2 linked regions of the Halorhodospira halophila SL1 genome follow. The protein of the gene in region 1 interacts with the protein of each later gene in a pairwise test. Links are inferred from orthologs where the notes say so. Each region holds a gene or a part of one and is shown in the gene's direction. Other genes may lie near its edges.

Region 1 (7,675 bases):
TCGATGGCGTGGCCAGCGGCAGCTGGATCTTGAACAGCAGCTGCCGCGGCGTGCAGCCGAAGGCCTGGCCGGCCTCCACGTGCTCCTGGCTGACCTGGCGGATGCCCAGGTTGGTCAGGCGCACCGCCGGCGGCATGGCGAAGATCAGCGTGGCGATGGCCCCCGGCACCGTGCCCAGTCCGAAGAAGATCGCCGCCGGGATCAGGTAGACGAACGGCGGCATGGTCTGCATCAGGTCGAGGATGGGGCGGACCACCATCTCCACCCGGTCGTTGCGCGACATGGCGATGCCGATGGGCAGGCCGATGATCAGCGCCGCGATGGAGGAGGCCACCACCAGCGACAGGGTGCGGATGGTCTCCGGCCACAGCTCCATGCTGAAGATCAGCGCCAGGGCGATGATGGCGAAGATGCCGAAGCGCCACCCGACCCGCCAGAAGGACACCGCGATGAGCAGGATCGCCAGCACCCACGGCGGCGGATACCACAAGAGCGCCTGCACGGTCTCGGAAAACAGGCCCATGCCGAACAGCGCCACCGCCACGGCGAGGCTGATCAGTCCGGCCTTGCGGCCCCAGGTGCGCCAGGCGCCGACCACCAGGAAGAAGGCGGCGATCCACAGCGGGTAGAGGAGGAGGAACTCGGTGCTGTCGACCAGAGCGCGGATGGCGCCCTCGATGCCGTCGAGCAGGGGCTCCAGGTTGTCGCTGATCCAGTCGACGCCGTCCTCGATCCAGTCGCCGATGGTGATGTTGTCCAGGATGTTCTCACTGAACCACTCGGCCGCCTGGTCCAGCGGGCCGATGGTTTCGTGTTCCTCGAGATCCGGTTGATCTTGCATGTCTGTCCCTTACGCCTGTTGGGTGCGATCCAGGGTGAGCAGCAGCTGGCTGCGCGAGAGGGTGCCGACGTAGTGCCCGTCGTCATCCACCACGACCAGCGGGTACTCGCTCTCGGCCGACGGCCCGAGCACGTCGGAGATTGCCGTGTCGGCCGGGATGGTCTGCACGCCACTGAGGAAGGCGTCGCCGTATTCGGTGCTGCCGCCGCTGCGGATGGCGTCGGTCAGGCTGTCGATGGAGACCAGGCCCTGGAAGCGGCGACTGCGGTCGATGACCACGCCGATGTCGCTGGCGTAGTGCTTGAGCCGCTCGAGTGCGGTGCGCACGTCCACGCCGGGGCGCTGGATGACGGTGACCCGGCGGCGCTCGGCGATGTCGCCGGCGTTGTAGACCTGGCTGACGTCGACGCCGTAGAAGAAGGAGCGCACGTACTCGTTGGCCGGGTTGGAGACGATCTCCTCCGGCGTGCCGATCTGCACCACCTGGCCGCCCTCCATGATGGCGATGCGATCGCCGATGCGCATGGCCTCGTCCAGGTCGTGGGAGATGAAGATGACGGTGCGGCTCTGCTCCTGCTGCAGGCGGATGAGCTCATCCTGCATCTCGGTACGGATCAGTGGGTCGAGGGCCGAGAAGGCCTCGTCCATGAGCAGAATGGTTGGATCCGTCGCCAGGGCGCGGGCCAGCCCCACGCGCTGTTTCATGCCGCCGGAGAGCTCGTCCGGGAAGCTGTCGGCGTTGGCCGCCAGGCCCACAGCCTCCAGGGCCTTGAGCGCCTTCTCGCGCCGCTCCGTCGCGCCGTGGCCGGAGACGTCGAGGCCGAAGGCGGCGTTCTCGGCAACGGTCTTGTGCGGGAGCAGGGCGAAGGACTGGAACACCATGGACATGTCGCGGCGGCGCATGTCGATGAGCTCCTGCTGGCTCATCTGCATGATGTCCTGGCCGTCGAGGTAGATGTGGCCGTAGGTCGGGTCGATGAGGCGGTTGAACATCCGCACCATGGTCGATTTGCCGGAACCCGACAGGCCCATGATGACGAAGACTTCGCCCTCGTGGATGGTGAAACTCGCTTCCCGCACACCGACGGTATTGCCGGTGCGCTGGAAGATCGCGTCCTTGTCATAGCCCTGTTTCAGCAGCTCCATGGCCCGTTCGGGTTTCGGGCCGAAAATCTTGTAGAGGTCTTCTACGACGAGTTTTTCGGTCATGCTGATCCGTCGGTTTGAATGGAGCGTGGTGCAGTTTATTTTCGGGGTGAGCGCGCCGCGGCCACTGGGGGATCAGTAGCTTGAATGGAGCCCGGGCCGGGCAGCGGCTGAATGGAAGCGGACGCCTGTGCGTCGCCTATTCGCTTGGTCATGCTTTTCAACTAGAACATGTCCGGTGCGCCCGGCGCAAGATCAGCATGTTAAAAAGCCTTGCCGGCCGTCCGGGAGGACGGGCCGATCGCCCGGCGGCGTTTGCGTCGTTCCGCGCTTTGCCTTATGCTCTTGCGCTCCAATCGTCACGGCGATTGGCGACTCAGGAGAGGTGTCCGAGCGGTCGAAGGAGCGCGCCTGGAAAGCGCGTGTACTGAAAGGTACCGAGGGTTCGAATCCCTCCCTCTCCGCCAGGCGATGGTGGCTGCACCGGTCCCCCCGCGACGAGTCGCTGTGAACCCCGTCAGGCCCGGAAGGGAGCAGCGGCAGCAGCGATCCTCGGGCGCCGGGGTGTGGCTGGTGTGGCTGCCTCCACCCAACCGGAGCCGCCGTCGGCATGACCTACCAAGCCCTTGCGCGCAAGTGGCGGCCCCGCCGCTTCGAAGACGTGGCCGGCCAGGAGCACGTCCTGCGCGCGCTGGCCAACGCCCTGGCCGACGGCCGTCTGCACCACGCCTACCTGTTCAGCGGCACCCGCGGGGTCGGCAAGACGACCGTGGCGCGCATCCTCGCCAAGTGCCTCAACTGCGAGCACGGCATCACCGCCGAACCGTGCGGTACCTGCGACAGCTGCCGCGAGCTGGACGCCGGGCGCTTCGTTGATCTGATCGAGGTCGACGCCGCCTCGCGCACCAAGGTGGAGGACACCCGCGAGCTGCTGGATAACGTCCAGTACGCCCCGACCCGCGGGCGGTTCAAGATCTACCTCATCGACGAGGTCCACATGCTCTCCAGCCACAGCTTCAACGCGCTGTTGAAGACGCTGGAGGAGCCGCCGGACCACGTGAAGTTCCTGCTGGCCACCACGGACCCGCAGAAGCTGCCGGTGACGGTGCTCTCACGCTGCCTGCAGTTCCACCTGCGCCGGCTCTCCAGCACCCTGATCCGCGATCGGCTGCTGGCTCTGGCCGAGGAGGAGGGGGTGACGGTGGACGCCGGCGCCGCGGCGCGGCTGGCCCGGGCCGCCGACGGCAGCCTGCGCGACGCCCTGAGCCTGCTCGATCAGGCCCTCGCCTTCGGTGAGGGGGCGGCCCGGGACGACGAGGTGGCGGCGATGCTCGGCGCCATCGAGCGCCGCCACGTGCTGGAGGTGCTCACCGCCCTGGCCGACGGCGACGGCGCGGCGCTGGTGACGGCGGCGCGGCACATGGCCGAGGTGGCGGCGGATTTTGACGAGGCGCTGGCCGAGCTGGTGGCCACCGTCCACAGCCTGGCCCTGGCGCAGCAGGTGCCGTCGGCCATCGGCGACGACGAGCCCGAGCGCGATCGGCTGCTGGCCCTGGCCGAGCGCATCGATGCCGAGGATCTGCAGCTCTACTACCAGATCGGCGTCAACGCCCGCCGCGATCTGCCCTACGCACCGGATCCGGCCACCGGCTTCGAGATGGCCCTGCTGCGCATGCACGCCTTCCGCCCGGCGGAGGGCGCGCCCCGGGTGGCGGCGCCGACGGACGGCGGCCGCTCGGGGACGGATGGCGGCGCCCCGGTGGCCGGCGGGGGCGGTGCCCAGGCCGGTGGCGGGCCCGCGGCGAACGCCTCGGCCGGCGTGGCGCCCCCCGAGCCGGCCGCGCCACCCCCGGGCGAGGCCGTGGGTGCGGAGGGCGCGACCGATGAGGACGCGGTGGCCCGCTGGACGCAGATCGTCGGTGGGCTGAGTGGCCCGCTGCGCATGATCGCCGCCCACTGCGAGTGGGTCGGCCGCGAGGGGGCGCGTGTTATCCTGCGCCTGGACGAGAGTCACGAATACCTGAACAACGCCGAGCGGCGTGAGCGGCTGCAGACGGCCCTCGGCGAGGCCTTCGGTGAGACGATCACCCTGCAGATCGACATCGGCCCCACCCGGTGGACGCCGGCGATGGCCGAGCGGCAGCAGGCGCAGGAGCGTCAGGCCGAAGCCGAACAGGCCCTGGCCGGGGACCCGGCGTTGCAGGGGCTGTGCGAGGCCTTCGACGGCCAGCTCCACGGCGTGCGGCCGGCGGACGGCGAAGGCAACCATCCGTAGCGACAAGGATCGAGGTAGAAGGCGATGAAGGGCGGACTCGGCAACATCATGAAGCAGGCCCAGAAGATGCAGGAGGACATGCAGAAGGCCCAGGAGGAGATCGCCGCCATGGAGGTCAGCGGCGAGGCCGGGGCCGGCATGGTCAAGGTAACGATGACCGGGCGCAACGAGGTGCGCAAGGTGGAGATCGACCCCTCGCTGTTCGAGGACGACCGCGAGATGGTCGAGGACCTGGTGGCGGCGGCGGTCAACGACGCCGTGCAGAAGGTCCAGCGCGAGAGCCAGGAGCGCATGTCGGGCATGGCCGAGGGCATGGGCCTGCCCCCGGGGATGAAGCTGCCGTTCTGAGCGGCAGCCGATGAGCGTCTACTCGCCGCGGCTGCGCGAGCTGGTTGAGGGGCTGCGCCGGCTGCCCGGGGTGGGCGCCAAGACGGCGCAGCGCATGGCGCTGCACCTGCTCCAGCGCGACCGGGACGGCGCCCGGCAGCTGGCCGACGCCCTGCAGCGGGCGGTGGACGGGGTGGGGCACTGCCCCGAGTGCGGCCTGCTCACGGAGGAAGAGCGCTGCGGGCTGTGCGCCAGTCCGCAGCGCCGCCGGACGCTGCTGTGCGTGGTGGAGAGCAGCGCCGACGTCTTCGCCCTCGAGCAGGCCACGGACTTCCAGGGGCTGTACTTCGTCCTCGGCGGGGCGCTGTCGCCCCTGGACGGCATCGGCCCGGAGGAGCTGGGGCTGGACCGGCTGCAGCAGCGGTTGGAGGCCGGTGAGGTCGAGGAGATCATCCTCGCTACCAACCCCACCATTGAGGGCGAGGCCACCGCCCACTACGTCCAGAGCCTGGCCGCCGAGCGCGGGGTGCGCACCACGCGGATCGCCCACGGGGTGCCGATGGGCGGCGCCCTCGAGCAGGTGGACCAGGGCACCCTCTCCCACGCCTTCATGGGGCGGCGGGACTACGAGGGCTGAGCATCGGCCGGAAAAGGAGACACCGATGACCGACTGTATCTTCTGCAAGATCGTCGCCGGCGAACTGCCGTCGGAGATCGTCCACAGCGGCGAGCAGGTGATCGCCTTCCGCGATCTCCACCCCCAGGCGCCGACCCATATCCTGATCATCCCGCGGCGCCACGTGCCCACGCTGCACGACCTGACCGCCGCCGACGGCGAGCTGCTCAACGAGATGTTCACCGTGGCGCGCACCCTGGCCGAGCAGGAGGGCCTGGGCGAGCGCGGCTATCGCACGGTCTTTAATTGTAAGGACGAGGGCGGGCAGGAGGTCCACCACTTGCACCTCCACCTGATCGGTGGTCGGCAGATGACCTGGCCGCCGGGCTGACCGGCGCGGCCGCGGCGGTTACAGCTCGGCGAGCCGCTGGCCGCCAAGGGCGCAGAGCCGCCGGAAGGCCTTGAAACTCGCCTCGTCGAGGGCGTTGTCGATGCGGTGGCGGTCGGCGTAGACCATCCCCTGGGGCTGGCCGCCGGCGAAGATTGCGGCCAGGAAGGCCGAGCGGCCGTCGGCGAGGGCGTGCAGGGCGGGGGGGATCCGGTGCTGGACGCGCTGGTAGCGCTGCGGCGTCAGCCACACCGCCGCCGGCTTCGCCATCAGTTCCTGCAGGAGCGAGGGGCGGGCGAGGTCCACCCGGAAGCGGTGGAAGTTCGGATCGCCGGCGGCGCCGAGGACGTACCGTCCGGCCAGGGTTTCGCCGTCGGGGAGCATCTGGGCGTAGAGCACCCGGCTCAGGCCGAGGCCTTCGTAGAGCCCGGTGACCACCAGGTTGAGGATGCAATCGCGGGGCGTGACCCGCCCCTGCCGGCGGCGCATCTGCGCCTCGGAGCGGGCGTAATCCTGCGTCTCGAGCTCGCTGCGCACCCGCTCGAACACCGCGCGGCGGGGGGCGAGGCAGACGCCGCCCTTGGCGGTGCCGTCGGAGAGGTAGGGGTTGTCCGAGGTCTCGCTGATCGGCGCGCGGGCCTCGCCGTCTTCCTCGCCCTCGGTGAGCAGCGGGGCGAAGGTCACGGGCTTCCAGGGCAGCAGCGCGGCGGCCTCGGCAGCGCCGGCGGAGATCTCGGCCTGGGTGGCCTCGTGGTCGAGCTCCAGCAGCTCCGAGAGGGCGTCGAGCAGGGGCGGCATCTCCGGGTGGCGCCAGCCCTGGCGGGCCAGGGCGGCCAGGCGCGAGGCCAGACCCACCGCCCAGCTGCGCGGCGAACGGGTGTCGGCGGCCAGCGCCTCGCTGGATTCGGCCACCAGGCCGGGTAGTTGCCACTGCTGGGCCAGGGCCAGGTTGAGCTCGCCCAGGGAGAAACCGAGGGCGACGTACTCGGCCTCCGAGGCGTAGGCCGGCTCCGGGGCCATCTCGTGGATGGTGCGCATTACCTGCCCGTCGTCGTGGCTCCACATGACCAACTCGGCGGTGTGGCGCAGGAGGGCGGCGGTGTAGACCTCGTTGGGGAGTAGGTCGGCCAGCTGCCACGCCCAGCGCCGGGCCTGGCAGGCGGCGTGGATGGCCCGCTCGCAGGTGAACAGGTAGCCGCGGTAGTTGGCCCGGGTCAGGGCCTGCTCGGCCTGGGGCAGGCCGTCGGCCACTGCGCGGATGTTGCGCACCCCGCGCAGCAGCACGGCTTCTTCCATGCTGTGCACGCCCGAGTCGAGGTGGCGCGAGGCGTGGGTGTTGACGTCGTGGATCAGCCCCAGGACCAGGGCCGGGTCCACATAGATCTGTGCGGCCAGGTCGCGGGGCGGCAGTTCGTAATCCAGTGTGTGCCGGGGCAGGCGCGGTAGCCGCGGCCCGCCGATGGCCGCGACCCAGTCCTCCAGCCGCTGCCGGGGGTGTTCAAAGACTTTGTCCATGGCGCCATTGTAGGGCCCTTGGGCGAGTCCGGGAATGGACGAACGTCGAAAGGCGCTGCCCTGGCAAGGTTGATCGGTTAGACTGGCCTCGTCGCTTCTTCAAGCCAGCAGCCACAGGGGGGCAGGCAGGCACACATGCTGGTTATTATTGGCGCCGCCATCGCGTTCTTCTCGGTGATCGTCGGCTATGCCGCCCACGGCGGCCCGCTGGCCATCCTCTGGCAGCCCTACGAGTTCCTGATCATCTTCGGTGCGGCCATCGGCGGTTTCATGATCGCCAACCCCATGAAGGTGATCAAACGCGTCCTGAGCACCGTCCCCAAGATCCCCGGCGGCTCGCCCTACGGGCGCGAGCACTACATGGATCTGCTGGCGCTGCTCTACGAGATCTTTCAGCGCGCCCAGCGGGACGGGCTGCTGTCCATCGAGGATGACGTAGACAACCCCCACGAGAGCGAGCTGTTCAAGTCCTACCCGCGCATCCTCAATGACCACGTCGCCCTGGAGTTCCTCTGCGACTATCTCCGTCTCATGGTGGGGGGCAACATGAACCCCTTCGAGATGGAG
Region 2 (7,132 bases), 1.3 Mb from region 1 along the record:
CGCTGAGCTACCAGATCATTCGCCGCCTGATCCGCGTGCCCTGGGTGTCGCAGCCCAATCTGCTGGCGGGCGAACCGCTGGTGCCGGAGTACTTCCAGTCTGACGTCGATCCGCAGATCCTTGCTGAGGCAGCGGCGTACTGGCTCGACGACGCCCCCGCCCGCCTGCAGCTGGTGGGCCGTTTTCGCCACCTCCACGAGACGCTGGCCCGGGGCGCCGATGCGCGGGCGGCGGAGGCGGTTCTCGAGGTGCTGCAGTGACCCCCTCGCGCGGTGCATGGGGGGTGGTGGGCGTTGACGAGGCCGGACGCGGACCCTGGGCAGGGCCGGTGGTTGCCGCGGCGGTGGTCCTGGCGGAACCGATCGCCGGGGTTACCGACTCCAAACGGCTTTCCGCGCGGAGCCGCGAGCGCGCTGCAGCGCTGATCCGTAGCGAGGCCGTGGCCTGGGGGGTAGGGCGGGCCGATGTTACCGAGATCGATGCCTTGAATATTCGTCGTGCCACCTTCCTGGCCATGGCCCGGGCGGTGGCCGTGGTGGCCGAGACCAGCCCGATCGCCGAGGTGCTGGTGGATGGTCGAGAGATCCCGGACGATCTGCCCGCCCCGGCGCGACCCGTAGTGGGTGGGGATGCGCTGGAGCCGGCCATCTCCGCAGCCTCGATCCTGGCCAAGACCCTGCGTGACGCCGAGATGGTGCTGCTTGACGAAGCCTACCCGGGGTACGGTTTTGGGCGGCACAAAGGGTACGGCACGGCCGAACATCGTCGGGCCCTTGAGGAGCTCGGTCCGTGCCCGATGCACCGGCGCAGTTTTGCACCGGTACGCCGGCTGCTCGGTGGCTGAGCGCCGCAGCGCTCGATCCACCGGACTCGTTCCCGACCGCCACCCTGATATCCTGACGCGACCATGAGTGAAGACCCTCCGCCCTTCGTCCACCTGCGCTTGCACAGCGAGTTCTCGCTGGTCGACGGCATCGTCCGAATCAACGAGGCGGTGTCGGCGGCGCGCGAGGCCGGTATGCCCGCGGTGGCCATCACCGATCAGTCGAACCTGTTCGGGATGGTCAAGTTCTACCGCGCGGCGCTGGCTGCCGGGGTCAAGCCGATCATCGGTGGCGATGTGTGGCTGGCGGACGACACCGTGGAGTTTGGCTACGCCCGGCTGACGCTGCTGTGCCGGGATCGCGGTGGCTACCGGGCGCTGTCGCGCCTGCTCAGCCGGGCCTATCGCGAGGGCGCCTGCGGCGACATCCCGGTGATCCGGCGGGAGTGGCTGCAGGCGGATGCTGGCGGGCTGTTGGCCCTCTCCGGCGGCGCCCAGGGCGATATCGGCCAGGCCCTGTTGCGCGGTGACGAGGCCACCGCCCGGCGATACGCCGAGGAACACCGCCGGACTTTCGGCGAGGACGGCTTCTATCTGGAGCTCCACCGGCTGGGACGGCCGGGGGACGAGCGCCACCTGCACGCCGCCGTCGCATTGGCTGCCGACGAGGATCTACCGGTGGTGGCGACCAACGATGTCCGCTTCATGCGTCCGGAAGACTACGACGCCCACGAGGTGCGCGTCTGTATCCATCAGGGGCGCACGCTGGACGATCCCAACCGGCCGCGCCACTACACCGAGCAGCAGTACTTCGCTGATGCGGCGGACATGGCTGAGCGTTTCTCCGACCTGCCGGAGGCGCTAGAGACTAGCGTCCGCATTGCCGAGCGCTGCAGCGTCGACCTGGAGCTCGACACCAACTACCTCCCGGACTTTCCGGTCCCCGAGGGGCACACGGTCGCCTCGTTCCTGCGCGCCGAGTCCGAGCGTGGCCTGACACAGCGGCTCGAGCAGCGCGGTCTGGCGGAGGATGAAGACGCCGACGAGGTGGAGGCGACCTATCATCGGCGGCTCGATCACGAGCTGGCGGTCATTGAGCAGATGGGGTTCCCGGGGTACTTCCTCATTGTGGCTGACTTCATTCGCTGGGCGCGGGATAACCACATCCCGGTGGGGCCGGGGCGCGGTTCCGGGGCGGGCTCACTGGTCGCCTACGCCTTGGGGATCACCAACCTCGATCCCCTGCGCTACGATCTGCTCTTCGAGCGTTTCTTGAACCCCGAGCGGGTGTCCATGCCCGACTTCGACGTGGACTTCTGCATGGAGCGCCGCGACGAGGTCATCGAGTACGTCTCGGATCGTTACGGCGCCGAGAAGGTCTCACAGATCGCGACCCACGGCACCATGGCGGCGCGGGCCGTGGTCCGCGACGTGGGGCGCGTCTACGGTCACGCCTTCGGTTACATGGACCGGATCGCCAAGCTGATCCCCTTCGAGATCGGCATGACGCTGGATAAGGCGTTGGAGCAGGAAGAGGACCTGCGCGCCGAGTACGACAACGACGAGAACATCCGCGAGTTGATCGATACCGCGCGCAGCCTCGAGGGGATGGCGCGCAACGTCGGTAAGCACGCCGGCGGTGTGGTGATCGCCCCCACGGATCTGACCGATTTCTCGCCCCTCTACCGGGATCCGGAGGAGCGCGAAGACGCCGAAGCCTGGAAGGTGGCCACCCACTTCGACAAGGACGACGTCGAGGCGGTGGGCCTGGTCAAGTTCGACTTCCTCGGTCTGCGCACGCTGACCATCATCGACTGGACCGTGCAGGCGGTGAATCGCATCCTCGAGCAGCGCGGTGAGCGGGCGCTGGATATCGACGGGATCCCGCTGGATGACAGTGCCACCTTCGATCTGCTCAAGCGCTGCGCCACGACCGCCGTCTTCCAGCTGGAATCCCGCGGCATGAAGGAGCTGATCAAGCGGCTCCAGCCCGACAGCTTCGAGGATATCGTCGCCCTGGTGGCGCTGTTCCGGCCCGGGCCGCTGCAGTCGGGTATGGTGGATGACTTTGTCGAGCGCAAGCACGGCCGCTCGGCGGTGGCCGGCTACCCGACCCGGGAACTGCACCACCCGGATCTGATGCCGGTGCTCCAGCCCACCTACGGCGTCATCCTCTACCAGGAGCAGGTGCAGCGGATTGCCCAGGTCCTCGCTGGCTACAGCCTGGGGGAGGCGGACCTGCTTCGCCGCGCCATGGGCAAGAAGAAGCCCGAGGAGATGGCCAAACAACGGGCCAAATTCCTCGAGGGGGCCCAGGCCCGCGGCCTCTCCGAGGGTCACGCCACCGGCATCTTCGACCTGATGGAGAAGTTCGCCGGCTACGGCTTCAACAAGTCGCACTCGGCGGCCTATGCGCTGCTCTCCTATCAGACGGCGTGGCTCAAGTGCCACTTTCCCGCGCCGTTCATGGCCTCGGTGCTGTCCTCGGACATGGACAACACCGACAAGGTGGTGATCTTTCTCGACGAGGCCCGGGCCATGGGGCTCGAGGTGCTGCCGCCGGATGTCAATCGCAGTGACAAGCCGTTCCGGGCGGTGGACGAGCGGACCATCGTCTACGGTCTGGGGGCCATCAAGGGGGTCGGGGAGTCGGCGCTCGATGCGGTGCTCGGCGAGCGCGATGCCCATGGCCCCTTCGGCGATGTCTTCGACCTGTGCCGGCGGGTGGACACCGGGCGCGCCAACCGCCGGGTGCTGGAGGCCCTGTGCCGTTCCGGGAGCCTCGACAGTCTGGTCCCCAACCGCGCCACCGGGATGGCGCAGATCCCGGCCGCGCTGGCTGCTGCCGAGCAGGTGACGCGGGATCAGGCGGCCGGGCAGACCGACCTGTTCGGTGGTCCCGCCGAGGCGGTGATCGCCCCAGGCGGGGCCGGGGAGGAAGTCGCCGAGGAGCCCGAGTGGCCCGAGGAGGAGCGCCTGGCCGCCGAGAAGGCCACCCTCGGCCTCTTTCTCACCGGCCACCCGATCGACCGCTACGAGCACGAACTCCCTTACCTGGCCACCGATCGCTTGCAACGTCTGGCCAGCGGCGCCGGCGGTAGTGGCGGGGATGGGAACGGCGGTCGGGGGCGGTCGGTGACGGCTGCCGGGCTGGTGGTGGCGTTGCGCGTGCGGAGCACTTCCACCGGGGGCCGCCTGGCGACCCTGACTCTGGACGACCGGACCGGCCGGATCGAGGTGGTGCTGTTCCCGGAGGCGTTCAGCAAGAATCGCCACGCCTTGGAGAAGGACGCGCTACTGGTGGTTCGCGGAACGCTGGATTACGACGACTTCAGCGGCGGCTACCGGATCACCGGGGAGGAGGTGCTGGACATTGCCCAGGCACGGGAACGGGCGGCCGGACGGTTGGTGATCCCGGTGAGCGCAGCGCACGCTGCCAACGGGCTGGTGCCGCAACTGCGCCAGTTGCTCAGCAGCCACGCCGGGGACAGCCCGGTCCACGTCGATTACCGTCATCCGCGGGCCCGCGGGCGGGTCGTCTTCGGTCGCAACTGGACGGTGACGCCCAGCGATGAGCTGATCAAGCGGCTCGAGGCCGTGGTCGACGGACGGGTCGGGGTCGAGTACCCCCGCTAAGCGCCCATACTGTGGACGGCGATCAGGTCGTCGATTCCCATGGGGACGCCCTCGGGGCCATGGTCCAGGTCGTCGATGACTGCCGCGGCCCCGGTGAAGTCGTCGTCCCGGGTCCAGAGGTTGTGGGTGATCAGGGTGGGGATGCCCGCCGCACGCGCAGCGCGCAGCCCATTGACTGAGTCTTCCACGGCCAGGGCGGCGCGGGCCGGAAGCCGGAGCGACCGCAGCGCCGCCAGATAGGCCTCGGGGTCGGGCTTCTTGGCGGCTACGTCGTCCCCACAGATGTACACCTCGAAGACCGATTGGAGCGGGGCGGGCAGTACACCGTTGAACAAGGCCTCGACGTTGGCGCGGGCGCTGGTTGTGACCACGGCGAGGCGGATGTCGCGTTGCCGGGCCTCGGCGATGATCCGCTCGATGCCGGGGCGGGGTGGTATGCACCCGGTGCGCAGACGCTCGGCATAGAAGCGATTCTTGGTCTCGTGTAGTTGCCGCGCCAGCGCGTCGATGTCCCCGTGCCCGGCGGGAGGCGGCTGTTGGCTCAGGGCGTCGCCGAGCCGCTCCCGGCCTCCGGGGACGGCGTTGAGTAGGCGGCGGTAGGTGTTCTCATCCCAACGGTGCGGTAGGCCGAAGGCCTCGAAGGCGGCGTTGAATGCCGGTAGATGGCCCGCCCCCTCGGTATCGGCCAGGGTGCCGTCGACATCAAAGAGCAGCGCTTGCATGTGGTTTCCGGTCTCCAGGGTGTCGGGTCCGTGGCGGCGCCAGCGTTATCATCTTAGGGTTCTTGACCCGTCCGGGAAAACGGGCTGGAGTAACCCCGTCGACGGACTCGCCGTATCCGCATGATCCGGAGGAAAGCATTGCATGGCTGAGGGTCGCCCGAAATACTCGCCGGAACTTCGGCGCAAGCTGGTCGAACTGGTCGAGGCGGGACACACACCGCAGGAACTGGCGCGCACCTACGAGCCAGCGGCCAAGACGATCCGCCGCTGGTATCAGGAGGACCGACAAGAGGCCAGCGAGCGAGGCAGCGGAAGCGCCAGCACGGGCCGCGCCGGCAAGGCAGGGAAAAAGCGTGGAGGAGCCACAGGCGCCTCGGCGTCCTCGGGCCGTTCCGGGGAGCAGGGGGGCGCGGCGAAGACCCGGGGTAAGCCGGGGAGTAGCAAGGGGCGCCGGCTCGCGGGCAAGCGGGTCCTGGAGAGCCCGGCGCCGGAGGCCGATGCCGGAGGGGCGACAGCGGAGTCCATCGAGGCCGAACAACCTGAGGAGGCCCTCCCTTCGGTCACCGGCGAGGTGATCGTCGAACCCGAGCCCGAGGTCGTCGTCGATGAGCAGCGCGATCCCGCGGATGAAGCGGAGGGCGCAGCCGACGCGGAGATGGATCCGGAGGAGCTGCTCGAGATCGGCCTCGAGCGTGCCGACCGGGGAGACGCGGTGTACGACTCGGAGGGCCCCGAGGCGGCACTGCCGCTCTATCAGGAGGCGCTCGATCTCCTCGATGCGGCGATCAGTGCCGGGGTCGGAGGGGATGCTGCGCGGCGCGATTGGGGCATTACCCTGGAGCGCTTCGGTGATGCCATCTTCGAGGTCGACGGAGCGGGTGCCGCCCGGCCCTGCTACGAGGCGTGGTGCGATCTGGCCGAGGCCCTGGCCACCGAGCATGCCACGGCCCAGTCGCTGCGGGACTGGAGCGTGGCGCTCGGTCGGTACGGCCAGGTGGTGCTGGTCGAGAAAGGGCCCGAGGCGGCGCTACCCTACTATCAGCAGGTGGTTGAACTGCGTGAGGACATCGTCCGCGAGCGGCAGAGCGCGGACGCCTACCAGGACTGGGCGCTGGCCCTGGAGCGCTATGGCGCCGTGCAGGAGGCGGTGGAAGGGCTGGCCGAGACGGTTGAGACCTACCGCCATGCCCTCGAGGTCCGCGAGGCTCTCGCCGAGCAGCACGATACGCCGCAGGCCCGTCGGGCCCTAGGGGTGGCCCAGGAGCGCCTGGCGATGGCGGTACTTGCTGCCGACGGAGCCGAGGCCGCCCTGCCGTACTTCGAACAACTGGCGGAGCTCTTCACCGAGCTGGCCGAGGAACTTGGTACCGAAGAGGCCGACGCCGAACGGCGGCAGGCCGATACGATGCTCGGCAAGGTGCAGATGGCGGCGCTGGACCTAGAGTGATTCGGCCCGTGGCGGGTGACAGCCGAGCGGGTCCGGGAGCGCAGGAGGTGCGTTGGAGACGATAGAATCGATCGATTGCGACCTGGTTGTCGTTGGCGGGGGCGGTGCCGGGCTGCGCGCCGCCATCGCCGCGGCGGAACAGGATCCCGGGCTGCGCATCGCCCTGGTCTCCAAGGTGGTGCCCATGCGCAGCCATACGGTGGCGGCGGAGGGTGGGGCTGCCGGCGTGGCCCGCGAGGACGACAGTCTGGAGGGTCACTTCAACGACACCGTGGCCGGTGGCGACTGGCTCTGCGATCAGGATGTGGTCGAGCGCTTCGTCGCCGAGTGCACCGCCGAGATGGTCCAGCTCGAGCAGTGGGGGTGCCCCTGGAGTCGGCAGGAGGATGGCCGGGTCCACGTCCGGTTCTTCGGCGGCATGACGACCCAGCGCAGCTGGTATGCGGCCGATAAGACCGGGTTCCATATGCTGCATACGCTCTTTCAGACCTCGCTGCGTTATCC

The links. The genes of interacting proteins can lie anywhere in the genome.
Region 2: the proteins of dnaX (region 1) and dnaE interact in binary tests that used the Escherichia coli proteins (3 or more experiments, as listed by UniProt). The link is inferred for Halorhodospira halophila SL1 from one-to-one orthologs.

What each region holds. Positions count from the first base shown.
Region 1 is NC_008789.1:261,964-269,638, reverse strand. Bases 2,028-4,929 are described here. They hold dnaX (DNA polymerase III subunit gamma/tau), read left to right. Parts: upstream 2,028-2,597; coding sequence 2,598-4,262; downstream 4,263-4,929. Other genes in these bases: recR (recombination mediator RecR), read left to right, coding at 4,621-4,929; HHAL_RS01195 (YbaB/EbfC family nucleoid-associated protein), read left to right, coding at 4,287-4,610; proV (glycine betaine/L-proline ABC transporter ATP-binding protein ProV), read right to left, coding at 2,028-2,050. In the rest of the region: HHAL_RS01215 (ABC transporter permease), read right to left, coding at 1-841; more of proV, read right to left, coding at 851-2,027; more of recR, read left to right, coding at 4,930-5,226; HHAL_RS01185 (histidine triad nucleotide-binding protein), read left to right, coding at 5,252-5,596; HHAL_RS01180 (HDOD domain-containing protein), read right to left, coding at 5,615-7,108; flagellar motor stator protein MotA, read left to right, coding at 7,244-7,675. UniProt on the Escherichia coli protein: Part of the beta sliding clamp loading complex, which hydrolyzes ATP to load the beta clamp onto primed DNA to form the DNA replication pre-initiation complex.
Region 2 is NC_008789.1:1,563,121-1,570,252, reverse strand. The notes cover bases 588-4,659. They hold dnaE (DNA polymerase III subunit alpha), read left to right. Parts: upstream 588-907; coding sequence 908-4,459; downstream 4,460-4,659. Other genes in these bases: HHAL_RS07345 (HAD-IA family hydrolase), read right to left, coding at 4,456-4,659; HHAL_RS07355 (ribonuclease HII), read left to right, coding at 588-844. Also shown: lpxB (lipid-A-disaccharide synthase), read left to right, coding at 1-260; more of HHAL_RS07355, read left to right, coding at 257-587; more of HHAL_RS07345, read right to left, coding at 4,660-5,181; HHAL_RS12645 (transposase), read left to right, coding at 5,324-6,628; frdA (fumarate reductase (quinol) flavoprotein subunit), read left to right, coding at 6,681-7,132. UniProt on the Escherichia coli protein: DNA polymerase III is a complex, multichain enzyme responsible for most of the replicative synthesis in bacteria. This DNA polymerase also exhibits 3' to 5' exonuclease activity. The alpha chain is the DNA polymerase catalytic subunit.